Regions from separate parts of the Staphylococcus sp. 510 genome, predicted to be linked through region 2. Evidence: riboswitches for the same ligand, from Rfam matches in the RefSeq annotation. Region 2 holds a riboswitch; each other region holds the start of a gene.
The links. Region 2 has a riboswitch for S-adenosylmethionine ahead of AC2D8K_RS06610 (Na+/H+ antiporter NhaC family protein). Riboswitches for the same ligand answer to the same signal wherever they lie in the genome.
Positions count from the first base shown of each region.

Region 1: linked by a shared signal. The riboswitch ahead of metK (methionine adenosyltransferase) and the one ahead of AC2D8K_RS06610 (Na+/H+ antiporter NhaC family protein) in region 2 are both predicted to bind S-adenosylmethionine.
Region 3: linked by a shared signal. The riboswitch ahead of metX (homoserine O-acetyltransferase MetX) and the one ahead of AC2D8K_RS06610 (Na+/H+ antiporter NhaC family protein) in region 2 are both predicted to bind S-adenosylmethionine.

Region 1 is NZ_JBXVVK010000009.1:116,467-121,077, forward strand. It holds gene AC2D8K_RS08570 (NERD domain-containing protein) at 1-222, opposite strand, end outside; gene metK (methionine adenosyltransferase) at 342-1,541, opposite strand; SAM riboswitch class I at 1,650-1,765, opposite strand; gene pckA (phosphoenolpyruvate carboxykinase (ATP)) at 1,919-3,511, shown strand; gene AC2D8K_RS08585 (alpha/beta hydrolase family protein) at 3,545-4,294, opposite strand; gene ytkD (RNA deprotection pyrophosphohydrolase) at 4,305-4,611, opposite strand, start outside.
Region 2 is NZ_JBXVVK010000007.1:20,177-24,787, reverse strand. It holds gene AC2D8K_RS06615 (SRPBCC family protein) at 65-577, opposite strand; gene AC2D8K_RS06610 (Na+/H+ antiporter NhaC family protein) at 777-2,072, opposite strand; SAM riboswitch class I at 2,149-2,246, opposite strand; gene AC2D8K_RS06605 (hypothetical protein) at 2,300-2,872, opposite strand; gene AC2D8K_RS06600 (SDR family oxidoreductase) at 3,120-4,001, opposite strand; gene AC2D8K_RS06595 (amidohydrolase) at 4,092-4,611, opposite strand, start outside.
Region 3 is NZ_JBXVVK010000014.1:17,386-21,996, reverse strand. It holds gene AC2D8K_RS10665 (AzlC family ABC transporter permease) at 285-977, shown strand; gene AC2D8K_RS10660 (AzlD domain-containing protein) at 974-1,303, shown strand; SAM riboswitch class I at 1,406-1,511, shown strand; gene metX (homoserine O-acetyltransferase MetX) at 1,578-2,543, shown strand; gene AC2D8K_RS10650 (YybS family protein) at 3,089-4,027, shown strand; gene AC2D8K_RS10645 (DHH family phosphoesterase) at 4,042-4,611, shown strand, end outside.

The DNA.
Region 1 (4,611 bases), on a different contig from region 2:
TTCTTTTTGTTTCGTAACTGTCTTTTTATTCTCAATACGTTCTTTTTCCAAAGCTTCTTCATGAGATGCCTTTATACTTTGTTCTTTTTGTTGGTATTCTTCTTCTGTTTGTTGCTTAATCTTTTTCTTACTATTTAATGCAATTAAAAATAGTACAAAAAAGATAATTGCAATAACTACTGCAACAATTAACCCTATACCAATAGGTGAAGATAAACTCATCACATCAACGCTCCTTTTATATGATCAATACAATTAATTATAAAACATAATCAAGACATTTTCGACATCTTGTCGCAATTTATCTTATTATATTTCAAACATCTCACATGCTATTTTGTTTAAGCCTTGTTAATCGTATCTTTTAAAACGTTGACTTTATCCAATTTTTCCCATGGTAATAATATGTCAGTACGTCCAAAATGACCGTATGCAGCAGTTTGTTTATAAATAGGTTGTTTTAAATCTAACATTTTAATGATACCAGCTGGTCTTAAATCAAAGTTTGCTCTAACTGCTTCTACTAATTCAGACTCAGACACTTTACCTGTCCCGAACGTATCAATAGCTATAGATACTGGTTCAGCTACACCAATAGCATAAGCAAGTTGTACTTCACATTGTTCAGCTAATTCTGCAGCAACAATATTCTTCGCTACATATCTTGCAGCATAAGCAGCAGAACGGTCTACTTTAGTTGGATCCTTACCACTGAAGCAACCACCACCATGGCGTGCATAACCTCCGTACGTATCTACAATAATCTTACGTCCTGTTAATCCAGCATCCCCTTGTGGTCCACCGATTACAAAACGTCCTGTAGGATTAATATAGAATTTCGTCTTATCATCCATTAATGATTCTGGAACAGTTGGATAAATGACATGTTTTTTAATATCGTTTTGAATTTCTTCTAACGATTTATCTTCAGCGTGTTGTGTTGATACAACAATAGTATCAATGTGTTTAGGTTTATCATTTTCATCATATTCTACAGTGACTTGAACCTTACCATCTGGACGTAAATAATCTATAATGTCATCTTTACGTACATCTGATAGACGTTTCGCTAATTGATGAGATAAGAAAATAGGTAACGGCATATAAGTATCTGTTTCGTTTGTAGCATAACCAAACATTAATCCTTGGTCACCTGCACCAGTTGCTTCAATTTCTTCTTCAGAAATATCATCACGGTATTCTAATGCTGTATCAACACCTTGAGCGATATCTGGTGATTGTTCATCAATTGCAGTTAAAACCGCCATTGTTTGTGAATCATAACCATATTTGGCACGTGTATAACCAATATCTTTAATTGTCTCTCTTACTACTTTTGGAATGTCAACATATGTCGTTGTTGAAATTTCACCTGAAATTAATGCCATTCCGGTTGTCACTGTTGTCTCACAAGCGACACGTGCATTAGGGTCGTCTTTAAGAATTTCGTCTAAGATTGCATCAGATACCTGATCAGCAATTTTATCTGGATGTCCTTCAGTTACTGATTCTGAAGTAAATAATCGTTTATTGTTAGTCATGTTTTGCTCCTTTTAAAATATATTACGATAATTCTCTTTTATATGAGCTAAATAAAAGAGCCTTCTACTACTACCTAGATAGAGTGAAGGCTCTTATACGTCCATTCGCTCTTATCGTTCAGACATTATGTGTCTGCAAACGGTTTGGCACCTTTCTTTTTATATGTAAAAAGAGGTTGCTGGGTTTCATTGGGTCCATGTCCCTCCACCACTCAGGATAAGAGAATCCGTTAAAATTAATACTACCTAATAAGAGAATTAATGTCAATTTATGATTTAAGTTATTTTAGTAATAATTTACGGTGGATTAATTAAATTGATATGTTATACTATTGAAATGTAAAGGCTTACATTATAACTATCTGGAGGGATTAAGTATGTCGATTGATACATACTCTGAAACGACAAAAATTAAACAATTATTAGAAAAACCATCAACGAAGTTTCAACTATCAACAACTCAACTTTACAATAAGATCTTAGATAATAATGAAGGTGAACTTACTGAATTAGGCGCTATTAACGCAAGCACTGGTAAATATACTGGTCGCTCACCAAAAGATAAGTTTATCGTTACTGAACCTTCATATAGAGATAATGTAGATTGGGGAGACGTCAATCAACCTATCGATGAAGAAACATTCTTAAAACTTTATAATAAAGTATTAGATTACTTAGGTAAAAAAGATGAACTATATGTGTTTAACGGCTACGCAGGTAGTGATAAAGATTCACGTTTAAAATTAACTGTCATTAACGAATTAGCATGGCATAATTTATTTGCACATAATATGTTCATTCGTCCTGAATCTAAAGAAGAAGCAAAATCAATCAAACCTAACTTTACAATTGTATCAGCACCACATTTTAAAGCTGATCCTGAAGTTGATGGTACGAAAACTGAAACGTTTGTCATTGTATCATTTAAGCATAAGGTTATTTTAATCGGTGGCACAGAATACGCTGGTGAAATGAAAAAAGGTATCTTCTCAGTAATGAACTACTTATTACCTATGCAAGATATTATGAGTATGCATTGCTCTGCTAACGTAGGAGAAAAAGGCGATGTCGCATTATTCTTTGGGTTATCAGGTACAGGTAAAACAACGTTATCAGCTGATCCTGAAAGAAAATTAATCGGTGACGATGAACATGGTTGGAATAAAAATGGTGTGTTCAACATTGAAGGTGGTTGCTACGCAAAAGCGATCAATCTTTCAAAAGAAAAAGAACCACAAATTTATGATGCTATTGAATACGGCACTATCCTAGAAAACACAGTCGTTAAAGAAGATGGTACTGTTGATTTCGATGATAATAAATTCACTGAAAATACAAGAGCGGCATACCCTATTCATCATATTGATAATATTGTATTACCTTCAAAAGCAGCACATCCTAATACGATTATCTTTTTAACTGCAGATGCATTTGGTGTGATTCCTCCAATTTCAAAATTAACTAAAGATCAAGCAATGTATCATTTCTTAAGTGGATTCACGTCTAAATTAGCAGGTACTGAACGTGGTGTAACTGAACCAGAACCATCATTCTCTACTTGTTTCGGCGCACCATTCTTACCACTTCATCCAACTGTTTATGCAGACCTATTAGGTGAATTAATTGATAAACATGATGTTGATGTGTATTTAGTTAACACTGGATGGACTGGCGGAAAATATGGTGTTGGTAGAAGAATTAGTTTACACTATACACGTCAAATGGTTAACCAAGCTATCTCAGGTAAATTAAAAGATGCAGAGTTTACAAAAGACTCAACATTTGGTTTAAATATTCCAGTTGAAATCGAAGATGTACCAAAAACTATTTTAAATCCTATTAATGCTTGGAGCGACGCTGAAAAATATAAAGCACAAGCAAATGATCTTATCCAACGATTTGAAGATAACTTCAAAAAATTCGGCCCTGAAGTGGAACATATTTCTGACAAAGGTGCTTTCAATAAATAAAAGTAAAAGCGCGGCAGATTTAAATCTGCTGCGCTATTTTTTGTTTGTTTCTATTTGAGTCATCCATTTATGTATATACGTTAAAGTTTCTTGCAAAGCAAATGGTCGAGGTACATGTCCTTCTTCCATTTGATAACATGTATCATAAGGTGCACCAATATCTTTCAATTGTCGTTCTAGATAATAAGCTTGATGAATACCTACCTGTTTATCTTTACCACCATGTACAATTAAAATCGGTGGACTTTGCGGTGTAATATATTGTATCGCTTCTCTAACTTCATATGCTTCATGATCTTTTTTAGGATGTCCTACCATTCTTCTCAACATCCCTCTTAAATCCACACGCTCTTCATACATTAAATGTATATCAGAAACACCACCCCAAATGATATAACTATCAACTGGTAAATCTTGAAATGTTAGCAAGCCTTGCAACCCACCACGAGAAAATCCAATCATATGTATAAACGTGTAGGGATATTTTGAATGTAATATGCGTATAAGTTCAGTGACATCATTTAAATCTCCTCGATAAAACTCATCTTTACCTTCACTACCATTATTACCTCTATAATAAGGACCTACAACAAGTGTGTGCTCATTGGCAAATTGCATTAAACGAGCTGCTCGTACCCGACCAACTTGTCCTTTTCCGCCTCTTAAATAAACCACGATTCGATTAACTTTACTATATGGTGTCATCACTAGTGCTTTCACTTTTAGATGATCAACATCATAAGTGATTTCATCAAACTGGTGCGTAGCTATTTCAATCGGCATTCTTTTCATTTTAATAAAGTCCAAGTGAAGTCACCCTTTCAAAACAGTGTAAAATGGCGTCATCTTGTAGCAAAAAACTACGTTCACTATATGGTATGTCTTTAATAGAAGTAAAAAGACAAGGGCCATCTGTTTCTAAATAGTCAGTTCGATTGGCTAAAGATGAAACTTGAATAAAATAAACATCTTTGACGAACCTAGTGGCATCGTTAGTTTTCACAGTATATTGAGCAATATACTGCATTTCTTCTACATATGCGCCGGTTTCTTCATATAATTCTCGTTGGATAGCATCAATACTTGATTCTCCATGTTCT
Region 2 (4,611 bases):
AGCCAGTAAATGAACTTTCTTAAATTCATTTACTGGCTTATATATTACTATTGATTAATTCAAATTAATTATTTTTCTGTTCTTCAATTTCTTCTAATACTGCATTCATTTTGTCAAACATAAGTTCAAATCCATGCGCAGTTGAATCATGGTATTCTTTCTTTTTCTGTTTGTATTCAAGATTGGTTAATCTTCTTTCACGTTCCATATATGATTGATAATAGAAGAACATTTGGGTGCCACCTGATTCACGTTCGAAGAATTCTACTTCTATAATATCCTCCTCGTTACTTAAGCCTGGCATACCTATTGTCATTTTAATAAATTCATCCATGACTAATTCTTCGTATGTACCTTCGATAATATTTTGTTTACCATTTCTACTATCAACGATACGATACTTACCACCTTCTTGGACATCAGCTTCAAATGATTTATTCGTACGTTTCGACGTCATAAACCATTGTTTGAGAATATCTTCTTTCGTCCAAGCTTCATAAATTGTTTCTGGTGAATATTTTAATAAACGTTCAATATCAATTTCTACATATTCATTTTCCACATTATACTTTGCCACTTTCAGTCACCTACTTTCACTCTTAATACTATTTTAACGTATTTGTTCAAACTTCCAAACATTTATACATTAAAAAAGATTGCGCTTCTACACATTTAGTCTAGTTTACCATTAAAACGCTGACTTGAAACATTTTCTCTGTACTGTTCTATTTATCAATTAAAAAACCGAGACTAAATCGTCTCAGTTTATAATCGTTTTATGCTTTGTTTTTTAATTTTGGATAACCAATTAAAATAGCAATCAATCCGCATACACCAAGCATGATAGGATAAATACTATAAGGAACGAGTAAGAATGGTGAGATGCCCGCTACTCCTGCAGCTGAAATCACTTGAGGACTATATGGTAATAAGCCTTGGAAACACCCACCAAATATATCTAAAATACTAGCTGATTTACGTGGATCAACATCATATTCATCTGCAATATTTTTAGCTAATGGTCCTGACATAATGATTGAAATAGTATTATTAGCTGTTGCAATATCTGCCACACTTACTAAACTGGCAATGCCTATTTCAGCTCCTCGTTTAGATTTCACGCGACCTCTGACTACATTTAACAACCAATCTATACCGCCATTATGTTGAATAAGTCCTACTAAACCACCAATTAATAAGGCAATCATAGCAATATCTTCCATACCTATAATTCCTTTAGATACAGCACTTAGTAATCCTTTCCAACCAAATGAGCCATCAATAAGGCCAATGACTCCAGATAAAACTGTCCCACCAATAAGGACGATAATCACATTGACACCAACTAGCGCTAGTATCAACACCAATAAATACGGAATGACTTTAACTAATTGGAAATCATAACTTTTAGAATGATCCATGGAAATTCCATTTGTTAGGAAAAATAGTACAACTATGGTTAATATCGCACCTGGCAAAACAATTCTAAAGTTTACTTTAAATTTATCTTTCATCTTCGTATGTTGTGTACGTACAGCCGCTATCGTAGTATCAGAAATCATAGAAAGATTATCTCCAAACATAGCGCCACCAACAACTGTAGCCATAGCTAAAGCTGCAGATACATCTGTAGCTTGTGCAAATCCAAATCCTACTGGTGCAATAGCTGCTACTGTGCCTACTGATGTTCCCATTGAAATAGAAACAAACATACAAATGATAAATAAACCTACTATAATTAAATTTTCAGGGATGAGAGACAATCCCAAATTTACAGTAGAAGTCACACCACCCATTTTCTCTGTAGTCGTAGAAAATGCGCCTGCTAAAATAAAGATAAGCATCATTAAAATAATATTTGAATGACCTGCACCTTTAGTAAACACTTCAACTTTAGTGGCAAATTTTTCTTTGCGATTCATCAACAAAGCAACGATTACTGTAATCGTTATCGCAACATTTAACGGCATCGTCGTGAAATCACCCGAGATGATACCTACACCTAAAAATAACAACATAAATAATAATAACGGAAATAACGCCCAAGCATTACCCTTTTTAGTTTCTTTCATCATTAGACCTACTTCCTTACAAAAAATACCTCTCTTCTTTATGATAAAGAAAAGAGGTCCATCTACAACGATTATCCCCTTATCTTCAAACCTAGATAGGTTACTGGAATTGGCACATGATTCAATGTTGCCGAAGCTTCATAGGGCCAGTCCCTCCACTTCTCTTGATAAGTGATTCATATTTAACGTTTACGTTACAAGATAATTCCTATGACGTCAATCATAAATTAAAACTTCGTCGTAAAATATTTTTCATAAATAATTAATGCAACAGCAACTACGAATAACATTGCAATAGCTATACCAAAGGCGACCCACCATTTTAAATAAAGTGATACCATCATTAAAATAATAGAAATGGTTGTCATACTAATCATCAGTATTTTAAATTGTCGTTCACGTTGTTGAGAGATCACTTTATAATCTCGATGGTTTTTCCTTTGCGTATCATCATCAATTTGTAATTTAGTTTCTATATAAAAAACAAACGTCATAGTTACCAATACAATTAAGAAAGTAATCCATGTATAATTTTGTTGAAATAATATCATCATAAAAAATACAATCCATAAACAACCGATAATAATACCTAATAACCGGTCGATTGTTTTATTAATCCATATGATATGATTTTTAATATTTTTATTAACAAAATACAGATTTTTTAATGCATTGGTAAGCGCAAATAAAAGTATTAAAATGATTAAAAACCATTGATTCGTAGTAAATAACGAAAATACAACTATAGCGATTATACCTATTATGAACGGAGCAATCCTTATAAACGTATCTTTCACCATGTTATTACCTCCTTTAGATATAAGATTTCTATTGCAATTTGTCGTATAAATTACCTATCCCTTAGATATATCTGTATTCTTTAATTAAATTCCATTCATTAAAAAGGTTAATAATTTTATATTTTTATTTTACATTAAACATATTTTTATTCCAAATTCATAATAAAATTGGATATAGTTATCATATAATTTGTCACAAAAAAATGGTCGATAAAGTATTAACACTTTATCGACCAACTGCTATTCATTAGTTAATTTGAATGCCGCCTGTCACACCGAAGACTTGTCCGGTTGTATAACTTGATTCTTCAGATGCTAAAAGTACATATGTTCCTGATAGTTCAACAGGTTGACCTGCACGGCCAAGTGGTGTATTTTTACCGAATTTCGGAATATTACGTTGTGGTTGTCCACCAGTAATTTGTAAAGGTGACCAAAATGGTCCTGGTGCCACACAATTGACACGAATACCTTTTGCGCCAAGCTCTTCTGATAAACTTTTCGTCAATGAGATAATGGCAGCTTTTGAGGCGGCATAGTCGTGTAAGATAGGGCTTGGATTATATCCTTGAACAGATGACGTTGTAGTAATTGATGCCCCAGGTTGTAAATACTCTAATGCTTTTTGTACTGTCCAAAATATTGGATATACATTGGTTTCAAATGTCTCTTTAAATGATTGAGTATCAAATCCTCGAATATCATCATGGTATTGTTGATGTCCAGCGACTAATGTTACATTATCAAGTCCACCAAGCTGTTGATGTGCTTCTTCGACCATGTCATAGTTAAATTGTTCATCACGTATATCACCAGGTATTAGCACTGCTTTTTGTCCCGCTTCTTCAATCACTTGTTTAACGTCTTGTGCGTCTTTGTCTTCACTTGGAAGATAATTAATCGCAACATCTGCGCCTTCTTTAGCATAAGCAATAGCTGCTGCGCGTCCAATGGCAGAATCGCCACCTGTGACTAACATTTTATATCCTTTTAATCGCCCGTGTCCGACGTATGATGTCTCACCGCAATCTGGTTCAGGCGTTAATTGACTTTGCAAGCCTGGAAGTGGCTGCTCTTGTTTTTCATAGTCTGTTGATTTGAATTTATTTCTAGGATCTTGTGCTGACATTTTAAATTCATCTCCTCAATTTGTATATGTTGTCATATACCCAAGGTTATCCAGATGTTAATCATATTATCTTTATACAATGTATAGTGACTATTGATTCAGAAGACGTTTCGCCAGTGTCACAAAATAAGTTGGCACTTTTTCTAAAATACGCTCATCTGGATCATATAAAGGATGATGTAAGTCATACTCACTATTAGATCCTATGAATGCAAATACACCAGGATACGTTTCTGTATAACCTGAAAAGTCTTCACCAATCGTTAATGGTAAATCCATCATTGAGACATGATAACCGATATCTTTTGCTACTTCTATCGCCATATCAGTTAATTCATCATCATTAATTACTGTTCCAGGAAGTCGTGTATATCGGCAATCTACCTGTATATTAAATGTTCGTGCTAAACCATCAGCAATATCATTCATTCGTTGTTTGATATATGCTCTATGTTCTGGTTTAAATGAACGGACAGTCCCTTGTACATAGGCTTGATCGGCAATGACATTCCATGTATTTCCACATGAAATTTCACCAATAGTAACAACTGCATTATCAAAAGCAGATAAATTTCTACTTACAATCGTTTGTAAACTATTAATCAGTTGA
Region 3 (4,611 bases), on a different contig from region 2:
GAAGAGCCATCATTGCCGCGTATTTTTTATGCGAATAATCAAAAGTAAGAGGGTAGGGGAGGGTCATTAAGTAAAATTTAGATGCAAAAATAGAGGGGACGTCTAATTGTTTACGGAAAATTCTGTCATATTATAAACGCTTTAGTTGCGACGTTTTTAAACCGATGGTTGTCTTACGTCACACATACCGACGTCTAAAGTGATTGCCGTTTTCATCATTGTATATTAGACTTGAGTTTATTATTTAAACGTAAATGCATTTGGTACTAGAAAGGGGAGGCAAGATGACCCATCTCACATTTAGACAAGGTGTTAAAGAATGTATTCCAACATTATTAGGATATGCAGGTGTTGGTATTTCATTCGGTATTGTTGCTGCATCTCAAAAGTTTAGTTTATTAGAAATTATATTACTTTGTTTAATTATTTATGCTGGTGCGGCGCAATTTATTATATGTGCGTTAGTCATAGCTGGAACACCGATAACAGCGATAGTGTTGACAACGTTTATTGTTAATTCACGTATGTTTTTATTAAGTATGACGTTAGCACCTAATTTTAAGTCTTATAGTTTATGGAATCGAATTGGACTTGGTTCTTTAGTGACCGATGAAACATTTGGTGTAGCCATCACACCTTATTTAAAAGGTGAGCCAATTAACGATCGTTGGTTGCATGGTTTAAACATTACAGCATATTTGTTTTGGACCTTTTCTTGTGTAGTTGGTGCTATATTCGGCAAATATATTTCGAATCCAGAGATGTTAGGATTAGATTTTGCGATTACGGCTATGTTTGTATTTTTAGGTATTGCTCAATTTGAATCTGTTAAAAAGTCTAAGATCAACATCTATCTTGTGCTTATTCTATGTGTCATTGTGATGATGTTAACGTTAAGCTTTGTTATGCCTTCATATGTAGCGATTATTATATCTGCGGTTGTCGCTTCTACATTAGGGGTGGTGATGGACAGATGATGACAGATCAACATATGTTAATCATTATTATTCTATGTGGTATTGTTACGATTTTAGTTAGAGTGATTCCATTTATGATGATTTCACGAGTGAATTTACCTGACGTTTTGATTCGATGGTTATCCTTTATTCCAATTACACTTTTTACAGCGCTCGTCTTGGACGGTTTGATTCAACAACATGAGGGTAGTGTAGGCTATACACTCAATGTGCCATTCATTATTGCATTAATACCAACTATATTATTAGCCATCTATACGAGAAGTCTAACCTGGACGATTTTAGGTGGTATTGCATTTATCGCTCTGTTGAGATTCTTTCTATAGAAATCAAGGTCTACATATTGAATTTCGTGATGGAGTTAGTTAAAATTCAAGTAGTTAGAAAATTTAGATAATTAATGTATTTATTCAAAACTTAATCATAAAATCTTATTCAGAGAAGTTGAGGGACTTGGCCCATAGACGCTTCAGCAACCGGCTACAAAGAATACGAGTACGGTGCTAAAACCAACGAGCACTCGAATGATAAGTACTGAACCGCTTCTTACTTTTCATAGAGTAAGAAGCTTTTTTTATTTAAAGGAGGATGGATTCATATATGTCGAATTATACAGTTGATACATTAGAATTAGGCCAATTCACGACAGAGTCTGGAGAAACGATACAAAACTTAAAATTAAAATATGAACATGTAGGTTTTCCTGGACAACCATTAGCATTAGTTTGCCATGCACTAACTGGCAATCATCTTACATATGGTACAGATGAACATCCAGGTTGGTGGCGTGAAATTATTGATGGCGGATATATGCCTATTAATGATTATCAATTTTTAACATTCAACGTGATAGGGAGTCCATTTGGTTCAAGTTCAAAGCATAATGATCCACATTTTCCAGATCATTTAACATTAAGAGATATCGTACGTGCACTTGAGAAGGGGATAGAAGCACTAGGATTTAATAAAATAGATATTTTAATCGGTGGTAGTCTAGGAGGTATGCAAGCACTAGAATTACTTTATAACCGACGATTCCAAGTGGATAAAGCGGTCATACTTGCTGCTACAGATAAAACATCATCGTACAGTTGTGCCTTTAATGAGATTGCTAGACAAGCGATTCATATCGGAGGTAAAGAAGGTTTAAGTATTGCCCGACAATTAGGATTTTTAACTTATCGTTCTTCTAAAAGTTATGAGCAACGCTTCACGCCTGAAGAGGTAGTTAGTTATCAACAACATCAAGGTAATAAGTTCAAAGAATCATTTGATTTATCATGTTATTTAACACTGCTGGACGTCTTAGATAGTCATAATATTGATAGAGGTAGAGATGATGTTGATGAGGTATTTAACTCATTAGACACAAAGGTATTAACGATGGGATTCATAGATGATTTGTTGTATCCAGATGATCAAGTATTAGCGACAGGGCAACGTTTTAAATATCATCGACACTTTTTTGTACCAGATAATGTGGGGCACGATGGTTTCTTACTTAATTTTGAAGATTGGGCACCTAATTTATATCACTTTTTAAATGCGAAACATATTCGACGATAATGACTAAAACCATGTTCTAACGTTAATTTTATAAGGTTGAATATCGATTTTAAAAGTATAGTATATAAAGAGAATACAAATCGAGAAATTAAATAGGTGACTATGAGATGAAACAATTGATAATTATATTAAATGCATTGAATTATATAGTTATAGCATCATTAATAATATTCAACTTCAATAATCTATCTGAAAAGGGATTAGATATATGTAGATATTTCCTATTTATTAGTTGTGTTTTACTTATATTTTCATTAATTATGTATTTATTAACTAAGAAAGAATTTGTTTTAAAAAGTAGTTTTATTAATCTAATTAATTTAATTGCCATATTTCCAATTCTACTTTTAATAATGATTTGATTTTCATATTACTATGCTTGCTTTTAAAAGGTTTATCGTAATGAATTTTAATTAAAAATTTGTAAAAACTATAGATTATTTCACTCTAAAGTACTGCTGGAATTGACCGACATAAATATCAGTAGTACTTTATTGTTTATTTTTTTCAAAGAGGTTAAAATGGTAATTATAGTCAAAAAAAGTATGGGAGTGGCGTGTGTGTTTTCAAAAATACAACCTAAAGCAACTATTATAGGTACATTAGCATTAGTGATAGTCGCTTTAGTAACACATGTATTACCTATTCTCGGCTTAATTTTATGTTTATTTGCAACAATCCCAGGTGTCGTATTATGGAACAAATCTATTCAGTCATTTGGAATTAGTGCCTTAGTAACAGTTATAATTACAACATTATTAGGTAATACATTCGTCTTAAGTATAATGGTTTTAGTGATTTTAACGAGTTTAATCATTGGACAATTACTTAAGGAAAGAGCAACAAAAGAAAGAATTTTATATGTAACAACGGTATCTCTAAGTTTAATGACATTGATAGGATTCATGTTATTACAAGTATTTGATAAAATCCCAAGAGCAGCCGCATTAGTTAACCCTGTTAAAGAAACCGTTCATAACATGTTATTAACAAGTGGAGCAGATGCTGATTACAGACAGATGCTTGAAGAAAGTATCCGCCAAATGACGGTCCAACTCCCTAGTTATCTCATTATTATCGTTTTTCTTTTCGTTTTAATTAATCTGATCATAACATTTCCAATCCTTCGCAAATTCAAAGTAGCTACGCCAATATTCAAACCACTATTCGCTTGGCAGATGAATCGTACGCTATTAACAATCTATATTATTGATTTACTTTGTGTAATGTTTGCGACCCAACCAAGTACGTTCCAGAGTATCGTCTTAAACTTTGAAGTTGTGTTATCATTAGTGATGTACATTCAAGGGATGAGCGTGATACATTTCTTCGGAAAAGCGAAGCGACTACCGAATGTAGTAACTATCATATTAATGGTTATAGGGACATTATTAACGCCAATGACTCACATTGTAGGGTTATTAGGTGTCATCGATTTATGTATCAATTTAAAACAACTAATGAACAATAATAATAAAAAGTGATGAGAGGTGGAAGAATGAACCGTCAATCCACTAAAAAAGCTTTGCTCATACCATTTATTATAATGGTACTGACTGCTATAGCATTAGTCATCGTTTGGTTTATATTTAACCAAATCGTGGCAGGCATAGCTGCAGGAATATTACTAGTAATGATTATTGCTAGTGGATTCTTGCTAAGACAAGCTTTTATGAAAATGGACAGTTATGTGGATGGTTTAAGTGGTCATATTACAACAAGTAGTAATAAGGCGATTAAACACTTACCGATCGGGATGATTGTGTTAGATGAGAACGACCATATTGAATGGGTTAACCAATTTATGTCTGAACATTTAACAACTAATGTTATTTCAGAATCGGTAAACGAAATATTTCCTAATATCTTAAAGCAATTGGAGAAAGTTCAAGAAGTAGAAATTGAACATGAAAATTATCATTATAGAGTACGTTATTCAAGCAATGAACATTGCTTATACTTCTTCGATATTACAGATGAAGTACAAACGAACCAACTATATGAAGATTCAAAACCCATTATTGCAACATTATTCTTAGATAACTACGATGAAATTACGCAAAACATG